2 regions of the Streptomyces sp. NPDC041122 genome follow, and region 2 is predicted to be linked to the other one. Evidence: predicted binding sites of a transcription regulator. Region 2 holds the regulator's gene; the other holds the start of a gene.
What was found. Region 2 encodes HspR, which represses chaperone genes until heat shock. Its sites were predicted from a motif close to TTGAGNNNNNNNNNCTCAA; they were not measured.
Positions count from the first base shown of each region.

Region 1: a site for HspR is predicted at 6,856-6,874, ahead of lon (endopeptidase La). Genes of this name have one in related genera too.

Region 1 covers NZ_JBVIYQ010000005.1:147,592-157,124, forward strand. Annotated here, with positions in the region: gene ACZ6B8_RS19545 (sensor histidine kinase) at 1-1,436, opposite strand, end outside; gene ACZ6B8_RS19550 (hypothetical protein) at 1,794-2,639, shown strand; gene ACZ6B8_RS19555 (MarR family winged helix-turn-helix transcriptional regulator) at 2,704-3,237, opposite strand; gene ACZ6B8_RS19560 (lysozyme) at 3,495-4,331, shown strand; gene lon (endopeptidase La) at 4,413-6,833, opposite strand; gene ACZ6B8_RS19570 (DUF6355 family natural product biosynthesis protein) at 7,054-7,431, shown strand; gene ACZ6B8_RS19575 (methyltransferase) at 7,696-8,733, shown strand; gene ACZ6B8_RS19580 (rhomboid-like protein) at 8,743-9,533, opposite strand, start outside.
Region 2 covers NZ_JBVIYQ010000003.1:481,792-491,324, forward strand. Annotated here, with positions in the region: gene dnaK (molecular chaperone DnaK) at 304-2,166, shown strand; gene grpE (nucleotide exchange factor GrpE) at 2,166-2,864, shown strand; gene dnaJ (molecular chaperone DnaJ) at 2,907-4,100, shown strand; gene ACZ6B8_RS14500 (heat shock protein transcriptional repressor HspR) at 4,105-4,557, shown strand; gene ACZ6B8_RS14505 (hypothetical protein) at 4,643-5,149, shown strand; gene ACZ6B8_RS14510 (helix-turn-helix transcriptional regulator) at 5,197-6,102, opposite strand; gene ACZ6B8_RS14515 (helix-turn-helix transcriptional regulator) at 6,215-7,198, opposite strand; gene ACZ6B8_RS14520 (hypothetical protein) at 7,330-7,575, shown strand; gene ACZ6B8_RS14525 (hypothetical protein) at 7,572-7,931, shown strand; gene ACZ6B8_RS14530 (pyridoxamine 5'-phosphate oxidase family protein) at 8,074-8,499, opposite strand; gene clpB (ATP-dependent chaperone ClpB) at 8,688-9,533, shown strand, end outside.

The DNA.
Region 1 (9,533 bases), on a different contig from region 2:
TCGCGGCCCGTGAAGCGGATCGGCTCCTGGGGCGCGGGCTCGCCGGCCAGCCGGGCCGAGCCGAGGCGCAGGACCGCGAGCGGGCGGGTCAGCGAGCGGGCCGCGCCCATGGCGACGCCGACCGCGACCAGCAGGCAGACGCCGACGAGGGCGATCCGGATCTCCAGCGCCTCGACGTCGTCGTCGCGCAGCCGGGCGAGGTGCTTGGTGCGCTCGACACCGAGCGCGGACTCGGCGCCGCGCATCGTCTCGATGCGGGCGGAGAGCGCGGCGTCGACCTTCTTCCTGTCGTAGCGCCGCTCGGCCGGGGAGAGCGTGGGCCGGTCGGTGAGGCGCTCCAGGTACTTCTCCGCGGCGGTGACCTCGGCGCCGGTGACGGTCGACACGTAGGTGGCGCGGGCGGGCTCGTCCGCCGCGTCCCGGAAGTCGTCGAGGGCGGCGAGCTCGCGGACGCGGGCCTGCTGGGCGGCGCCGGTCAGCTCGTCGCGGCGCTTGGTCTCGGCCCGGGACTCCTCGGTTCCGGTGGTCGGCAGGCCGGTGACCGGGTCGAGGGCGGGGGTGCCGGTGGTGGTGTCGGGCAGGGCGAGGGCGGCGAGGAGGAGGCCGCGGGTGGCGGCGGCCTGCTCGACGGCGTGGTCGAGGTCGGTGAGGGCGAGCGCGCCCCGGTTCGCCTCGGGGGGCAGCTTCTCGGCCAGGTCACGGGAGAGGCCGTGGAGCTCGGCGATGACCTTGCTGTACGCCTCGTGGGCCTGGAGAGCACCGCTCTTGCCGGTGAGCGCCGCTCTGCGGACGGCGGCGATGTCAGCGAGGTCGTGGCGCAGCGCGGCGGGCGCGTCGGCATCGCGGAGCTCGTCGATCTGCCGGTCCACGCGGGCGCTGCGGCTCTCGGAGAGACCCTTGCCCTGGGGGCGGCCCGAGGCGATGAACGAGGTGACCTCGTCGCGCTCGTCGGCGAGCGAGTGGCCGAGGGAGACCGCCTGCTGGGTCTGTTCGGCGAGCGTCACCAGGCTCTGGGTGTCGCTCAGGCGGTCGGACGCGGCGATGACGGCGGGTGCGCCCGCGCCCAGGACGGCGGCGGCGACGACGGCCACGGCGATGATCAGCCGATTGCGTACGCGCGCGGTGGGCGCCTTGTTGACGAAGGGCGCCGGCACGACGGAGGACGGCGTGGGCGCGGAGGCTGCCGCGGGTGGCGTGCCAGTGGCTCCGGGGGGCGCGGAGGCATCGCGCGCGGAGGCGTCACGCGCGGCGGGTTCGTGGACCGCGGGGGCGGGCGCGGAGGCGGGGGCCGCGTCCGCTCCGGTGCCCGGTGAGGGGTCCGTGGTCGTGCGCTCCGGCACACGCCCGGTCGGAGTGGTCGCGCCCGGCGTGGCCCCTTCCGGGGCCTTCTGCTTGCCTTTGCGCCCAGGCCGCATCTTCTGCACCGGTGCTCGCATTCCTGTTTTCGTCTGCCCTTGGGCCCGGGTGACGGCCTGTCAACACGAGCGCTCCCCCGGTACGGCTCCTGACCCTTCCAGTGCCGGTGAGTGGCGGTCGTGCATCGCCTGCCTGGCCACCCGAAGGAGTGAACATCGGCGGGGAGTTGGCGGGCAAGTCCCGCGGTGGCGGTCGCGGGGCCCGTGCGGAGCGCCGGTTGGACGTCTCCGGAAGGCTTTGGCAGGATGCGCCGCCACACCCCGTCGGAGTTGATCATTCCGGTCGAATTCCGGCGCGGGACCTGCCGCTACGGGCCCGTGGCGCACCCCTTTCCCGCTCCTGGTGAGCGACGGGCGCCCCTCGGGCAGACTGACCGGATGCGCATCGAAATCGCCACCGAACCCGGTGACCCCGCACGCCCCAACGAGGACTATGCCTCGGTCGCGGTTCCCGCGTCCGGACAGGGCGGTTCACTCGTCCTCCTGGACGGCGTGACGCCACCCGAGGGCACGGTGGGATGTCCGCATTCCGTCCCCTGGTTCACCGCCCGGCTCGGCGGCGCGCTGGGGGAACTGTCCGTTTCACGCCGGGATATGACGCTCCCTGAGGTCCTGGCGGCCGCCATCTCCCGTACCGCCGAGGCCCATGGATCAACCTGTGACCTTTCTCACCCGCGCACCCCGCAGGCAACCGTGGTGCTCGTGCGGTGGGACGCGGAGCGCGTCGAGCACCTGGTCCTGTCCGACTCGGCGCTGCTCATCGGGGGCCCCGACGGCGCGGTGACGGCCGTGCTCGACCGGCGCCTGGCCGAACTGCCGCCCGCCGTACGGGCCCTGCGCGACCAGGTGCGCGCCCTGCCCCGCGGCTCGGCCGAGCGGGACGTGGCGGCCCGCGCCTACGGCGCGGCGGTCGAGGCGCTGCGCAACGCCGAGGACGGCTTCTTCACGGCCGCCGCCGACCCCTCGGCCGCGGGGCGCGCGGTCACCGGCGAGCTGGCCCGGGCGGACGTCACGGCGGTGGCGGCGCTCACCGACGGGGCCGGGCGGTGGGTCGAGACGTTCCGGGAGGGCGACTGGGCGGACTGCTTCGCGCTGTTGCGCAAGCAGGGGCCGCGGCATCTGGTGGAGCGGGTGCGTGAGTTGGAGCGCGCCGACCCCGACCGCCTCGCCCACCCGCGCGGGAAGCGGCACGACGACGCGGCGGTCGTGTACGCGGAGTGGTGACGTCCGCCGCCTGGGCGGCGGCTTCGCGCGGGCCGTGCGCACGCGGGCCGGCCCGCATACGGGGTCAGGCGTCCGCGCTCTCGTTCAGCCGGCCGAGCAGCCGGGCCAGTTCGGAGACCTCGGTGCGGTCCCAGCTCGCGAGCCGGCGCACGTACTGCGCGCGGCGCGCGGCCCGCACCGTGCGGAAGCGGGTGCGGCCGTCCGGGGTGAGCCGGATGAGCCAGGCGCGCCCGTCGGCCGGGTCGGGCTCGCGGGAGACCAGGCCGAGTTCCTCCAGTGCGCGCAGCTGGCGGCTCATCGTGGCCTTGCCGACGCCGATGTAGGCGGCGAGTTCGGTGGCCCGCTGCGGGCCCGCGTCGTCCAGGCAGACGAGCAGGCCGTACGCGGCGGGCTCCAGGTCGGGATGGACCTGGCGGGCCATCTCGCCGGACGACGCCCGCGCGCGGCGCATCAGGAGGGACAACTCCCGTTCGAGGGAGAGGAACTCCCGGTCCTCGCCCTGTTCCACCTCGCTCTGTGCCGGTTCCCCCTGATCCGCCCGGCCCTGTTGCACCTCGTCCCGCGCGCCGCTCTCCGCACCCTCTTCTGCAGCACCCATGTCCCGCTTTCCCGATTCTGAAAGTTATCGCCGACAGGCCCTCGCGCCGCGGCCGTGGCGACAGCGGCCTGACCAGTATTTCGCAAGGTGGCGACCGTGCCGCCCGGATGGTGCCGTCACAGGAGTGGACCAACGGCAGAAGCTCGGACCTCTTCCCCGGCGCCGGTCTACGTGCGTAGCTTTTCAAGTGACATGTTCACACCAGACATGTCGGCAGGTCCCCACCGAGCACCACCGAGGCCTTCGGAGGCACGCCCATGTCCGTGCACAGACCCGGAACGGCCCGCCGCTCGCGCTTGTCGCCGGCGGGGGTCCTCCTCGCAGCACTGTCCGCTCTCTCCCTCCTCCTGACGCTCCCCACGGCGGCCCGGGCGGACGACGACGTCCCGCAGCGCGGCTCCGCCCGCCTCGGCCAGGGCGTCATCGAACACGACGGCCAGGGCGGCCGGCCCACGGGTGGTGACGCGACCCAGACCGAGGGCGTCGACGTCAGCGGCCACCAGGGCAACGTCGCCTGGCAGACGCTCTGGAACAGCGGCGTGAAGTGGGCCTACGTCAAGGCCACCGAGAGCACCTCGTACAAGAACCCCTACTTCACCCAGCAGTACAACGGCTCGTACGACGTGGGCATGATCCGCGGCGCGTACCACTTCGCAACGCCGGACACCTCCTCCGGCGCCGCCCAGGCCAACTACTTCGCGAGCAGCGGCGGCGGCTGGTCGCGCGACGGCCGGACGCTGCCGGGCGCGCTCGACATCGAGTGGAACCCGTACGGGGCGGCCTGTTTCGGCAAGTCGCAGTCCGCGATGGTCAGCTGGATCCGCGACTTCCTGACCACCTACAAGGCGCGCACCGGGCGCGACGCGGTCATCTACACCGCCACCAGCTGGTGGAAGGACTGCACCGGCAACTACAGCGGCTTCGGCGCCAGCAACCCGCTGTGGATCGCCCGCTACAACACCGGCCCCGGCGAACTCCCGGCCGGCTGGGGGTTCCAGACCATGTGGCAGTACACCTCGTCGGGGCCGACGGTCGGCGACCACGACAAGTTCAACGGCGCGCTCGACCGGGTGGTGGCGCTCGCCAACGGCTGAGTGCGGCACCGCCCCGGATACGCGAACGGCGGCCACCCCGATGCGGGGTGGCCGCCGTTCCGCCGTCCGTCGGCGCCTGGCCTAGGCGGCGGCCGGGACCCTGATCTCGGCGTCGGTCAGGGCCAGTTCGAGCACCTGGCGGACGTCCGTGACCGCGTGCACGTCGAGCTTGTCGAGGACCTCGGCGGGGACGTCGTCGAGGTCCGCCTCGTTCCGCTTCGGGATGATCACCGTGGTGATCCCGGCGCGGTGCGCGGCGAGCAGCTTCTGCTTGACGCCGCCGATCGGCAGCACCCGGCCGGTCAGCGAGACCTCACCGGTCATCGCCACGTCCGTACGGACGAGTCGGCCGCTGAGCAGCGAGGCGAGGGCGGTGGTCAGCGTGACACCCGCGCTCGGCCCGTCCTTGGGGACCGCGCCGGCCGGGAAGTGGACGTGCACGCCGCGTTCCTTCAAGTCGCCGACGGGCAGCTCCAGTTCGGCGCCGTGCGCGCGCAGGAAGCTGAGCGCGATCTGTGCCGACTCCTTCATCACGTCACCGAGCTGGCCGGTGAGTGTGAGCCCGGAGGCGCCGGTCTCGGGGTCGGCGAGCGAGGCCTCCACGAACAGGACGTCGCCGCCCGCGCCGGTGACCGCGAGCCCGGTGGCCACGCCCGGCACCGCCGTGCGCCGCTCGGCCGGGTCCTGCGCCGACTCCGGCACGTGGTGCGGGCGTCCGATGAGCTCGCGCAGGTCGGCGTCGGTGACGGTGAACGGCAGTTCCCTGTCGCCCAGTTCGTGCTGCGCCGCGACCTTGCGGAGCAGCCGCGCGATGGAGCGCTCCAGGTTGCGCACGCCCGCCTCGCGGGTGTACTCGCCGGCGAGCTTGCGCAGCGCGCTCTCGTCGAGCGTCACCTCGTCCTGCTCCAGACCGGCCCGCTCCAGCTGGCGCGGGAGCAGGTGGTCGCGGCCGATGGTGACCTTCTCGTCCTCGGTGTAGCCGTCGAGCCTGACCAGCTCCATGCGGTCGAGCAGCGCCTCCGGGATGGCCTCCAGGACGTTCGCCGTCGCGAGGAACACGACGTCGCTCAGATCCAGTTCGACCTCCAGGTAGTGGTCCCGGAAGGTGTGGTTCTGGGCCGGGTCGAGGACTTCGAGGAGGGCGGCGGCCGGGTCGCCCCGGAAGTCCGAGCCGACCTTGTCGATCTCGTCGAGGAGCACCACCGGGTTCATCGACCCGGCCTCCTTGATGGCCCGTACGATCCGTCCGGGCAGTGCCCCCACGTACGTACGACGGTGGCCGCGGATCTCCGCCTCGTCGCGGACGCCGCCGAGCGCGACGCGCACGAACTTGCGGCCCATGGCGTGCGCGACGGACTCGCCGAGCGAGGTCTTGCCGACGCCGGGCGGGCCGACGAGGGCGAGCACCGCGCCGCCGCGGCGCCCGCCGACGACCCCGAGGCCGCGGTCGCTGCGGCGCTTGCGCACCGCGAGGTACTCGGTGATGCGCTCCTTGACGTCCTGCAGGCCGGAGTGCTCGGCGTCGAGGATCTCCTGGGCGCCCTTGATGTCGTACGCGTCCTCGGTGTGTTCGTTCCACGGCAGTTCGAGGACGGTGTCCAGCCAGGTCCTGATCCAGGAGCCCTCGGGCGACTGGTCGCTGGACCGCTCCAGCTTGTCGACCTCCTTCAGGGCGGCCTCGCGGACCTTCTCCGGCAGGTCGGCGGCCTCGACGCGGGCGCGGTAGTCGTCGGACTCCTCGGCCGTGTCCTTGCTGTCGCCGTTGATCTCGCGCAGCTCCTTGCGGACGGCGTCGAGCTGGCGGCGCAGCAGGAACTCGCGCTGCTGCTTGTCGACGCCCTCCTGGACGTCCTTGGCGATGGACTCGGCGACGTCCTGCTCGGCGAGGTGCTCGCGCAGCTGCTCGGTGGCGAGCTTGAGGCGGGCGACCGCGTCCTCGGTCTCCAGGAGCTCGATCTTCTGCTGGGTGGTGAGGAACGGCGAGTATCCGGAGTTGTCGGCGAGCGCCGCGACGTCGTCGATCTGCGTGACGCGGTCGACGACCTGCCAGGCGCCGCGCTTCTTCAGCCAGCTGGTGGCGAGCGCCTTGTACTCCTTGACGAGCTCGGTGACGGCGCCCGGCAGCGGCTCGGGCACGACGTCGTCGATCCGCTGCCCCTCGACCCAGAGCGCGGCGCCGGGACCGGTGGTGCCGGCCCCGATCCGCACCCGGCCGCGGCCGCGGATGAGCGCGCCGGGGTCGCCGTCGGAGAGCCGGCCGACCTGCTCGACGGTGCCGAGGACGCCGGTCGCGGCGTACGTCCCGTCGATGCGCGGAACAAGCAGCACCTTCGGCTTGCTGTCGCCACCGGACCGCGCGGCGGCCTGGGCGGCCTCGACCGCGGCCCGCACGTCCGCGTCGGACAGATCGAAGGGCACCACCATGCCGGGCAGGACGACCTCGTCGTCGAGCGGCAGCACCGGCAGGGTGAGCGACGTGTATGTGGTGGACTCAGCAGCCATGATCTCCCCTTCGGCATTCAAGTTGAGCTATACCGACTCAATGCTTGTGAGCCCCAGGATGTTCCCCCGCCGTGTTCGCCGTGAGCGATCACCCGGGAACCGCCCCAAGCCGGCATGACCAAGTCCGGTTTTTCAGCCCGAATGACGGAGATCCCCTGATTGAGGGACTTTGTCCGTCATCCTCGCTCCGGGCCGCGCGGTATCCGCTATTCATGGCGATATGACCTTCTTCAGGACAACGACAGCCGCCGTCGCGACCGCGCTGACCATCGGCGGCCTGGCCTTGATGCCGACCTCCGCCGGTGCGCACACGCCCGCGGCCCCGGCCCCGGTCACCCGGACCCTCTCCGAAGCCGGCGCGGCGACCGCCCTCGCGAACTGCGGCTGGAACGCGAGCAGGGGCGGTGAACGCGCCTACTACGAGCACTGCGCCACCAACACGAACGTGTGGATCCAGGTCAAGCGGTGGCCCCGATCCAACTACCACCGCTGCGTCGGCCCCGGCCGGACCAACCTGGACGCCGACGCCACCGGCGCCTGGTACGACAGCAACTACCGGGGCGGCCTCTGCTCCCACCCGGGGGACACCGGGCCCTGACGGTCCCGATCCCGCACGGCCACGATCGGGGATGGGCCGAGGCCTCCGGCCGGATCAGGGCCCATTTCCGGTCACGTATCGAAGAGCTGGACGCGGTGGAGGAGATCGGGGCCGACACGGCTTTCCGCTGATCACTCCCCCATGGGCCGTTCCCGGACATGCCGTACGCGATCAGGCCGGTCCCCGGGGGTGGCCGCCGGGCGGCGTTCCCCTGCGGCCGTTCCGTTGGGACCGTGGACCCTCCTACTCATCAGGAGGGCATCCATGGTGGACACACCCGGGACCGGCGACGACGGCGTGCGGGACATCGCCGGCCAGATCGTGGAGCACGCACTGGGGCACCTCTTTTCCGCCGCGCTGCGCACGGCGGTCCGCTGCCGGATCGCCGACCACCTGGCCGCGGGTCCGCGCACCGCGGGGCAGCTGGCCGAACTGACCGAGACCGACCCCGGCCACCTCCGCCGCGTCCTGCGCTACCTCGCCACGCGCGGCTTCTTCCGCGAGGACGGAACGGGCGCCTTCCACCTCACACCGCTCTCGGATGCGCTGCGCACGGACGTGCCGGACTCGATGCACGCCGCGGTCCTCCTGATGACCGACCCCGCCTTCCAGCGGACCTCGGCGGGCCTGGAGGAGACGGTGCGCCGGGCCGGCGCGTCCTTCGAGCGCCTCTTCGGCAAGCCGCTCTTCAGCTATCTGGCCGAGGACCCCGCGCTGCGGGAGCTGTTCGACAGCGGCATGGCCTCGCTCTCGGGTCCGGTCGACGCGGTGATCGCCGACACGTACCCCTTCCCGGAGAAGGGCACCGTGGTGGACGTCGGGGGTGGCCGCGGCGGCCTGCTGCGCGCGGTGCTGCGCGGGCGTCCCGGTCTGACGGGCGTCCTCTTCGACCAGGAGCCCGTGACGCACACGCATGTACTGGCCGACGACGAGGCGGTACGGGGACGCTGGCGGGCCGAGCCCGGCGACTTCTTCGCCGAGGTGCCCGAGGGCGGCGACTTCTACGTGCTCAAGCACGTCCTGCACGACTGGCCGGACGACGCGTGCCTGCGGATCCTGCGCAACTGCCGCGCGGTGATGGCCCCGGACGCCCGTCTCCTGATCGTCGACTGCGTCCTGCCGTCCGGCAACACGCCGCACCTGGGCAAGACCCTGGATGTGGCGATGGCGGCGGTCGTGGACGGCCAGGAGCGGACGGAGGACGAGTTCTCGGCGCTGCTCACGAGGGCGGGGCTGCGCCTGACGCGGATCCTGCCCACCGAGACGTATCCGTCGATCGTGGAGGCGGAAGCGGCGTCCTGAGGCGACGGCTCACCAGGAGTCGCTCTGGGGCCGCCTGCGCCGGAGCAGCGGCCAGGTGGAGACGCCGATCACCAGCGCGAGCAGATGACCCCAGTTCGTCATCGGATCGGTGAACGCGATCAGGTCGTCGAGCAGCATGCACCCGAACCCGCCGAGGACGACCCAGCGCAGCCACGGCGTCAGGAGCCCCGCGAGCGCGCCGACGCTGGCGGCGACACCGAAGCTGATGCCGTAGTCGAGGCGGTGCAGCGAGCTGTCGGGCAGCTGGCCCGCGAGGACCGAGAGGCCGACCGGGACCTCGGTCACGAGCGTGGCGACGACGTGGCCGAGAAGGAAGACCCCGGCGGTGCGCAGCCCGCCGATGCGCCGCTCCAGCGCCGTCAGCACCAGCAGGAAGCCGATCGCGTACGGAGACGTGATGCCGCCCGCGACCCACAGGGCGCTGGCGACCAGGACGAGGACGGGGGTGTGCGCGAGGTGCGCCACGTCGGTGCTCGACCCGCGCAGGAGCGAGGAGACGAGGTCCGGGTCCGCGAACTCGGCGACCAGCGAGGTGACGGCGAGCACGAGGGCGTACCCGAAGGTGAAGGGCGTGCCGGTGGGGGTGGGCAACAGGCGCCAGGGCCGGAGCCGGGCGATCCTCGCGGCGGCTCTTCCCTCGGCGGGGCTCCCCGCGGCTCTTTCCTCGGCGAGGCTCCCGGCGGCGGCGATACCGCCCCCCGCGCGCGGGCGGCCGGTCCGCGGCTCCGGTGCGGGCGCCCGCACCACCCGGGGCCGGCACGCCGACTGCCGCGGTATGC
Region 2 (9,533 bases):
GGGGCTCCACGGGCCTGTGGGACGAACGACGACGACGGAGCGGAAACCGCCCGCTCACTCCGCCGCACTGTAGCCAGCGACAGCGGATCCGCGCCGGGAGCGCCCCGTAAGGGGCGCGGGGAACGGCGCGACCGGCCCCGACCGGCCCGCAGCCGAGACCCCGCCCCACAAGGCCGGAAGCCCCTACCTGCGCGTAAGGGCGGGATAAGAGTTGAGCCCCCTCGACTCACTTCTGTTGACGCAAGCGCAGCGCTCATGCATCCTTGAGTCAGTTCCACTCAAGAAGTCACTGGAGGCATCGAAATGGCACGTGCGGTCGGCATCGACCTGGGCACGACTAACTCCGTCGTCAGCGTTCTCGAAGGCGGCGAGCCCACCGTCATCACCAACGCCGAGGGTGCCAGGACCACGCCGTCCGTCGTCGCCTTCGCGAAGAACGGTGAAGTGCTGGTCGGCGAGGTCGCCAAGCGCCAGGCGGTCACCAACGTCGACAGGACCATCCGGTCGGTCAAGCGCCACATGGGCACCGACTGGAAGGTGGACATCGACGACAAGGGGTTCAACCCCCAGCAGATCTCCGCGTTCATCCTGCAGAAGCTGAAGCGCGACGCCGAGTCGTACCTGGGCGAGAAGGTGGCCGACGCGGTCATCACCGTCCCGGCGTACTTCAACGACTCCGAGCGCCAGGCCACCAAGGAGGCCGGTGAGATCGCGGGTCTGAACGTCCTGCGCATCGTCAACGAGCCCACCGCCGCCGCGCTGGCCTACGGCCTCGACAAGGACGACCAGACCATCCTGGTCTTCGACCTCGGTGGCGGCACCTTCGACGTCTCGCTGCTCGAGATCGGCGACGGCGTCGTCGAGGTGAAGGCCACGAACGGCGACAACCACCTCGGTGGTGACGACTGGGACCAGCGCGTCGTCGACTACCTGGTCAAGCAGTTCAACAACGGCCACGGCGTGGACCTCTCCAAGGACAAGATGGCGCTCCAGCGCCTGCGCGAGGCGGCCGAGAAGGCCAAGATCGAGCTGTCCTCCTCCACGGAGACCACGATCAACCTGCCCTACATCACGGCCTCCGCCGAGGGCCCGCTGCACCTGGACGAGAAGCTCACGCGCGCCCAGTTCCAGCAGCTCACGTCCGACCTCCTGGAGCGCTGCAAGACGCCGTTCCACAACGTCATCAAGGACGCGGGCATCCAGCTCTCCGAGATCGACCACGTCGTTCTCGTCGGTGGCTCCACCCGCATGCCCGCCGTCGCCGAGCTCGTCAAGGAGCTCACCGGCGGCAAGGACGCCAACAAGGGTGTGAACCCGGACGAGGTCGTCGCCATCGGCGCCTCGCTCCAGGCCGGTGTCCTCAAGGGCGAGGTCAAGGACGTCCTGCTCCTCGACGTCACCCCGCTGTCCCTCGGCATCGAGACCAAGGGCGGCATCATGACCAAGCTCATCGAGCGGAACACCACGATTCCGACGAAGCGCTCCGAGATCTTCACGACGGCCGAGGACAACCAGCCGTCCGTGCAGATCCAGGTCTACCAGGGCGAGCGCGAGATCGCGGCGTACAACAAGAAGCTCGGGATGTTCGAGCTGACCGGTCTGCCCCCGGCGCCCCGCGGCGTCCCGCAGATCGAGGTCTCCTTCGACATCGACGCCAACGGCATCATGCACGTGACCGCGAAGGACCTGGGCACGGGCAAGGAGCAGAAGATGACCGTCACCGGCGGCTCCTCGCTGCCGAAGGACGAGGTCGACCGGATGCGCCAGGAGGCCGAGAAGTACGCGGACGAGGACCACGCCCGCCGCGAGGCCGCCGAGTCCCGCAACCAGGGCGAGCAGCTCGTCTACCAGACCGAGAAGTTCCTCAAGGACAACGAGGACAAGGTCCCCGGTGACGTGAAGACCGAGGTCGAGACCGCCGTCGGCGAGCTGAAGGAGAAGCTCAAGGGCGACGACACGGCCGAGATCCGCACCGCCACCGAGAAGGTCGCCGCCGTCTCGCAGAAGCTGGGCCAGGCCATGTACGCCGACGCCCAGGCCGCCGGCGCGGGCGCCGAGGGCGCCGCCCCGGGTCCGGACGCCGACGCCAAGGCCGACGACGACGTCGTCGACGCCGAGATCGTCGACGACGAGAAGCCCGGTGACGCGAAGGGCGGCGCTGCCTGATGACCGAGGAGACCCCGGGTTTCGGCGAGAACGCCGAGAAGCCCGACGTCCCCTCCGGCGCCACCCCTGATGACGCGACGCCGAAGGCCGCCGAGCCCTCCACCGAGGAGGGCGCGGCGGCCCCGGCCGGGGACGCAGAGAGCAAGACGTCCGCACAGGACGTGGGCCTGACCGCCCAGCTGGACCAGGTGCGCACCGCGCTCGGCGAGCGCACCGCGGACCTCCAGCGGCTGCAGGCCGAGTACCAGAACTACCGCCGTCGGGTGGAGCGGGACAAGGTGACGGTGAAGGAGATCGCCGCGGCGAACCTCCTCTCCGAGCTCCTCCCCACCCTCGACGACATCGGCCGCGCCCGTGAGCACGGCGAGCTGGTGGGCGGCTTCAAGTCGGTGGCGGAGTCCCTGGAGACCGTCGTCGCCAAGATGGGGCTGCAGCAGTTCGGCAAGGAGGGCGAGCCCTTCGACCCGACGATCCACGAGGCCCTGATGCACAGCTACGCACCGGACGTCACCGAGACGACGTGCGTCGCGATCCTGCAGCCGGGGTATCGCATCGGCGAGCGCACCATCCGCCCCGCGCGGGTGGCCGTCGCCGAGCCGCAGCCCGGCGCGCAGACGGTCAAGGGCGAGACGGCCGAGGCCGACGCCGAGTCGGCCGAGCCGACGGAGAAGGACAGCGGTGGCCCGGACGAGGGCTGACGTTGTACTGACGAGGGACAACCGGAAGGGGGTGCGTCGAGGATGAGCACCAAGGACTTCATCGAGAAGGACTACTACAAGGTCCTCGGCGTCCCCAAGGACGCCACCGAGGCCGAGATCAAGAAGGCGTACCGGAAGCTCGCCCGCGAGAACCACCCGGACGCCAACAAGGGCAACACCAAGGCGGAGGAGCGCTTCAAGGAGATCTCCGAGGCGAACGACATCCTCGGCGACCCCAAGAAGCGCAAGGAGTACGACGAAGCGCGTGCTCTCTTCGGCAACGGCGGATTCCGGCAGGGCCCCGGAGGCGGCGGCGGCTCGTTCAACTTCGACCTGGGCGACCTCTTCGGAGGCGGCGCCCCGGGTGGCGGTGGAGCGGCCGGCGGCGGCTTCGGGGGCGGCCTCGGTGACGTCTTCGGGGGCCTGTTCAACCGTGGCGGCGGCGCCGCCGGTGCCGGCGCGCGGACGCAGCCGAGGCGCGGCCAGGACATCGAGTCCGAAGTCACGCTGAGCTTCACGGAGGCGGTGGACGGCGCGACGGTGCCGTTGCGGATGTCCTCCCAGGCGGCCTGCAAGGCGTGCTCCGGCACCGGCGACAAGAACGGCACGCCGCGCGTGTGCCCGACCTGCGTCGGCACCGGCCAGGTCTCGCGGGGCGGCGGCGGAGGGTTCTCCCTCACCGACCCGTGCATGGACTGCAAGGGCCGTGGGCTGATCGCCCAGGACCCCTGCGACACCTGTGGCGGCAGCGGCCGCGCCAAGTCCTCGCGGACGATGCAGGTGCGCATCCCGGCCGGAGTCTCGGACGGGCAGCGCATCCGGCTGCGCGGCAAGGGAGCGCCCGGCGAGCGCGGCGGCCCGGCCGGCGACCTGTACGTGGTGGTGCACGTCGACAGCCACCCGGTCTTCGGCCGCAAGGGCGACAACCTCACGGTCACGGTGCCGGTGACGTATCCCGAGGCGGCGCTGGGCGGCGAGGTGAAGGTGCCCACCCTGGGCGGCCCGCCGGTCACCCTGAAGCTCCCCGCGGGCACCCCCAACGGCCGTACGATGCGGGCCCGCGGCAAGGGCGCGGTCCGCAAGGACGGCAGCAGGGGAGATCTGCTCGTGACGGTGGAGGTCTTCGTTCCGACGTCGTTGAGCGACGAGGCGAAGGAAGCACTGGAGTCCTACCGCAAGGCGACTGCGGGTGACGACCCGCGGGCAGAACTGTTCCAGGCCGCGAAGGGAGCGTGACCCCATGGACAGGGTCGGCCGTCGCAATCCGTACCAACTCACCGACGAGACACCGGTGTACGTCATCTCGGTGGCCGCCCAGCTGAGCGGTCTGCACCCGCAGACCCTGCGGCAGTACGACCGCCTCGGTCTGGTCTCGCCGGACCGGACCGCGGGGCGCGGCCGACGCTACTCCGCCCGCGACATCGAACTGCTGCGCACGGTGCAGCAGTTGTCGCAGGAAGAGGGCATCAACCTCGCCGGCATCAAGCGGATCATCGAGCTGGAGAACCAGGTCACGGCGCTCCAGTCGCGGATCGCGGAGCTCTCCGCGGCCGTGGAGGGAGCCGCCGCCGCCATGCAGCAGCGTGAGGCGGCGGTGCACGCCTCGTACCGCCGCGACCTCGTCCCCTACCAGGACGTGCAGCAGGCGAGCGCGCTGGTGGTGTGGCGTCCCAAGCGGGCGACCGAGCAGTAGGTTTCGTAGTCTTGTGCGGGGCCGGGAGGTGGCAACCTCCCGGCCCCGCATCGTTGTATCCGGGTTACGGGGAGTGGGGCTGACCATGGCCATGGTGGGGCTGTTCTGGATCGCCGAGGGCGACGTGTACGTGGGCGCGAAGCCGGCCGGGCTCGCCCCCGGCGTGCGCCTCACCCCGGAGGGCGTCCTGGCCCTGGGCGACCGCCAGTCGGGGATGTGGCCGTGGGAGGACGTGCACGCGCTGGCCGTCGAAGACGTACCGGTGAAGTCCCTGGGCCGGCACGTGGGCGCGGCGTTCGACATGGCGCTCACGCTCGGCCTCGGCGGCGGCGACGAGGCGCCGATGATGACCGTACGGCTCACGGACGCGGCGGACACGACGACGGACCTGACGGCGTACACGGCCCCGGCAGTCGGCTACTCCCGCACGGAGTACGACCTCTCCCGCGACCTCCTGGCCCGCCTCACGGAGGGCGCGGGCACGCTCCTGACCACGCTGACGGCGATGGCGGACTGGGGCCGCCGCCACGAGGGCGGGACGCCGCGGGCGGCGGAGCGGGAGGGGTTGCTGCGGGAGTGGACGCGGGCTTAGGCGGGGAGCGCCCCGGTCGGCTACGGGGGAGGAGTGGTCGGCCGCCGTCACCCGACCCGGTCGAGGATCCCGGACCGACCGATCAGGTACCCGAGTTGGGCGCGGCTGTTGCTGCCGAGGGTGGCGGCGAGTTTGGCGATGTGGACGCGGGCGGTGCGGACGTTCATGCCGAGCCGGTCGGCGATCTCGGCGTCGGTCAGCCCTTCGACGAGGAGGCCGGCGATGGCGTGCTGACGGGTCGTGACGCCGTTCTCGGAGGGTTCGGGCGCGGCCTGCGGCCACATGGGGGTGGCCAGCCGCCAGAGCCGCCAGAAGGTGGTCGCGAAGTACTCGACGAGGGCGGGGTGGCGCAGCTCCAGGGCGATGCTGCGGTCCTTGCTCGCCGGGATGAACGCGACGGTCCGGTCGAAGACGAAGAGCCGGTCGGTGACCTCGTCGAGGGTGCGGGCCTCGGTGTCGCCGTCGAGCTGCTCGAAGTAGGCGAGCACGGGCAGAGAATGGCGCGTTGTGTGCTGGTAGAGGGTGCGCATCCGGCACCCGCGGGTCAGGATCGCCTGGTCCCGGGGAAAGACTTCGGCCAGCGTCTCGGCCGGCCGCGTGCCACCGGGCTGGACGGCGAGGAACTCCTCGGTGACCTCGTTCATGGCGCGGTCGATGGCCGAGTTGATGCGGTCGAGGCCGTCGAGGACGGTGATGGCGCCGGGGCCGGGCGGAATGTCGCGTACGGCGGGGCCGACCGCGGTGGCGGGCCGCAACCAGGTCCGGCCGGCCTCGTGCCCGTCCACGGCCTCGAGCAGCCCCGACTCCATCAGGCAGGGCACCGCAGCGGCCTCGCCGCACGGAATCCGCCCCACGCGCAGGGCGTGCCGGTAGACGTTCAGCCCTTCCGCACAGATCTCACCGACGGCGTGCGCCACGTGCTTCGTGCCGTGCCTCGCGTGCTTCGTACCCATGCCGGCCCCCTCCTGCCTGGTTGAAGCGTCGCGATTCTATGCAGGCGCGGGCGGGGCGGGCGGGACGCGATAGTTGAAGTGTCTGCTTCTGGACGAGTATTGCCGTTGACCTTCAGCTTCCCTGGTCGAGCATTCCCGACTGCGCTATCAGGTAGCCCAGTTGCGCCCGGCTGCCGCTGCCCAGGGCCGCGGCGATCTTCGCGATGTGGGCGCGGCACGTGCGGACGTTCATGCCGAGGCGGCGGGCGATGGCCTCGTCGACGTGGCCCTCGATGAGGAGTTTGGCGATGGAGCGCTGGACTCCCGTGATGCCGTCGGTGGAGGGTGCGTAGGGCGCCTCGTCGAGCAGCGGCGCGGCCCGCTGCCAGAGCTGCTCGAAGACGTTGGCCAGGTACTGGACGAGCCCGGGATGGCGGAGCTCCAGGGCCGTCTGGCGATCCTCGCGGGCCGGGATGAAGGCGACGGTCCTGTCGAAGATCATCAGGCGTTCGATGAGTTCCTCGAGGGTGCGTACCTCCACCTTGCCTTGCCGCATGTGCTCGGCGTAGGCGATGGTGGTCTGACTGTGGCGTGCCGTGTGCTGGTAGAGCGTACGCATCCTGATGCCTCGGTCGAGGATGCTCTGGCTCTGCTTCACCGCTTCCGTGACGATCGCCTCGCTGCGGCCGCCGCCGGGTTGGACGGTGATGGCCTCCGACTGGCATTCGGCTATGGCGACTTGTATGGCCGCGTTGATGCGGCTTGCGCCTTCCAGAACGGTGATCGAGTGGGCGGTCGGCCGGTCCTGGGCGGTAATGGCCATGAATGGCTCGAAAGCGTCGGCGAGGTCGTTGGCGAGCGTCCTCCGCTGCTGAATCTCACGCTCGATGGGGCGGAGCCGTTGGGCGAGGGCCGAAGTGGGCGGAACAGGGCGCAGCCACTCCGCATCGTCCGGATCGGGGACCAGAAGCGCGAAATCCATGAGGCAAGGAGCGGCTTCCGCTTCGGTGCGCCGGATACGTCCGGTACGTAGAGCGCCGGCGTAGAGCCGCTTGCCTTCATCGCATAGTTCGGCCATGGCGTGTGAATGCGCCCTAATTGGGCTGTTTGTTGGCATAGCTCCACCCCCCAGGGTCCTGAACGTGCAGGAACATGATGCATCGGTCCTGTGGTGTTCGCATGGCTGAATGAGCCATCGTCATGGAAGGCCGGGGGAGAGTCGCGATGGAAGTGAGGACGAAGCCCGCTATGCGCCAGGGAAAGCTTCGCTCGGTACTTGTCTGTGCCTTCTCCGTTGGGTTGGCTGTCAGCGCCTTCAGTGTGGTGGGCGCGCTCCCGGATGCCGATGCCACTGAACGCACCGTGTCGGGGGTGGCCGTGGCCCCGCCCGACGTGATCTGGGGGAGCGGTCCGCACAATGACGTGATCTGGAACTCCGTGTCCAAGGAAGACGTCATCTGGGGCTCCACCCCGAAGGGGGGCGGCAACGCATGAGCACCCCTCCCGACGACCGCACCTTCCGCCGAGAAATGGCCACCGCCTACCGTTCCGGATGGCACTTCATCGATCTGGTGACCGCGATCCCCCACCGCGGCGACTCGTTGATGGTGACCCTGCTCGGCGAGCCGATCGTCGTCACGCGTGACGACGAGGAAGAGATAAGGGCCTACCGGTGCCTGCGCCGGCCCCGCGGGGCGCCGCAGCCCGTGCGGTGCGCCATCCGGTACGGGATGGTCTTCGTCAATCTCGACCGGCGTGACCACCAGGTGGTCGGCGGTGGTCAGGACCGGCAGGGCCGGGACGCCGCGAGTGCCCAGGACAACATCACAGCCACCCCCCGCAGTGCCTGACGCGATTCCCCCGTCGTTGTAAATCGCGCAGGCGCTTCCCCCAGCAGCGGCGCCACCGTGGACCTGAACACGGTGGCGCCGCTGTGGTGTGTGCGGCTCCCCCCGCCGGGAAGGGGCCCCGCCTCTCACGGCGCCCCGCGCCTCACGCCTTCCCCATCGCCCGCGTCACCGTGATCTCCATCAGCACCCGCTCCGGGTTCGGCGACGGCCTGCGGCCGTAGCGCTCCTCGTAGCGCTCCTCCGCCTCCGCGATCGCCGCCGGCTCCGTCACGATCCTCGCCCGGCCCTCCAGCGTCGCCCAGCGCCGGCCCTCGAACTGGCACACCGCCACCCGCGCCCCGGCGCCGTCCGTGTCCGTCGCCGCGAGGACGTGCGCGATCTTCCGGCTCGTCCTGCGCGCGATGACCCGGGCGACGCCCGCCCCGGGGTCGTACGTCACGCCCACCGGCACCACGTGCGGCGTGCCGTCGGGGCGCAGGGTCGTCAGGGTGCACACGCGCCGTTCCCGCCAGAAGCTGAGGTAGGGCTCGGGCGGGTTCCGGGGGTCGATGTACGCAGGCGCAGTCATGGCCCGGAACATAGCCGCCCGGGCTTCCCGCATTCGCCTTGAGTGGAATAGACTCAACTTTGTGTACGTTGACCAAGTCAGTGTTACGGACGCGGGTCCGTGGAACCCGTAGCCGTACGACAGTGAGAGTGAACCCGCGACCGTACGACACACGACATGGTCGGACCCCGTAAGGAGGAGAAGCGCACGTGGACGCCGAGCTGACCAACAGGAGCCGGGACGCGATCAACGCGGCCACCAGCCGTGCCGTGCAGGACGGGCACCCGGATCTGACCCCCGCGCACCTGCTGCTCGCGCTGCTGGAGGGGCAGGACAACGAGAACATCACCGACCTGCTCGCCGCGGTCGACGCCGACCAGGCGGCCGTGCGCGCGGACACCGAGCGGGCCCTCGCGGCGCTGCCCAGCGTCACCGGATCGACCGTCTCGCCGCCGCAGCCCGACCGCGAGATGCTGGCCGTCGTCGCCGACGCCGCCAAGCGCGCGAAGGAGCTCGGCGACGACTACCTCTCCACCGAGCACCTGCTCATCGGCGTCGCGGCCGAGGGCGGCAAGGCGGGGGACGTCCTCGCACAGCACGGAGCCGGCAGCAAGAAGCTGCTGGCCGCATTCGAGAAGAGCAGGGGAGGGCGCCGGGTGACCACACCCGACCCCGAGGGCCAGTACAAGGCCCTGGAGAAGTTCGGCACCGATTTCACCGCCGCCGCCCGCGAAGGGCGCCTCGACCCCGTCATCGGGCGGGACCAGGAGATCCGGCGCGTGGTGCAGGTGCTCTCGCGGCGGACCAAGAACAACCCCGTCCTCATCGGTGAGCCCGGGGTCGGCAAGACCGCCGTCGTCGAGGGGCTCGCCCAGCGCATCGTGAAGGGGGACGTCCCCGAGTCGCTGAAGAACAAGCGGCTCGTCTCCCTGGACCTCGGCGCGATGGTCGCGGGCGCGAAGTACCGCGGTGAGTTCGAGGAGCGCCTGAAGACCGTCCTCTCCGAGATCAAGGAGAGCGACGGGCAGATCATCACCTTCATCGACGAGCTGCAC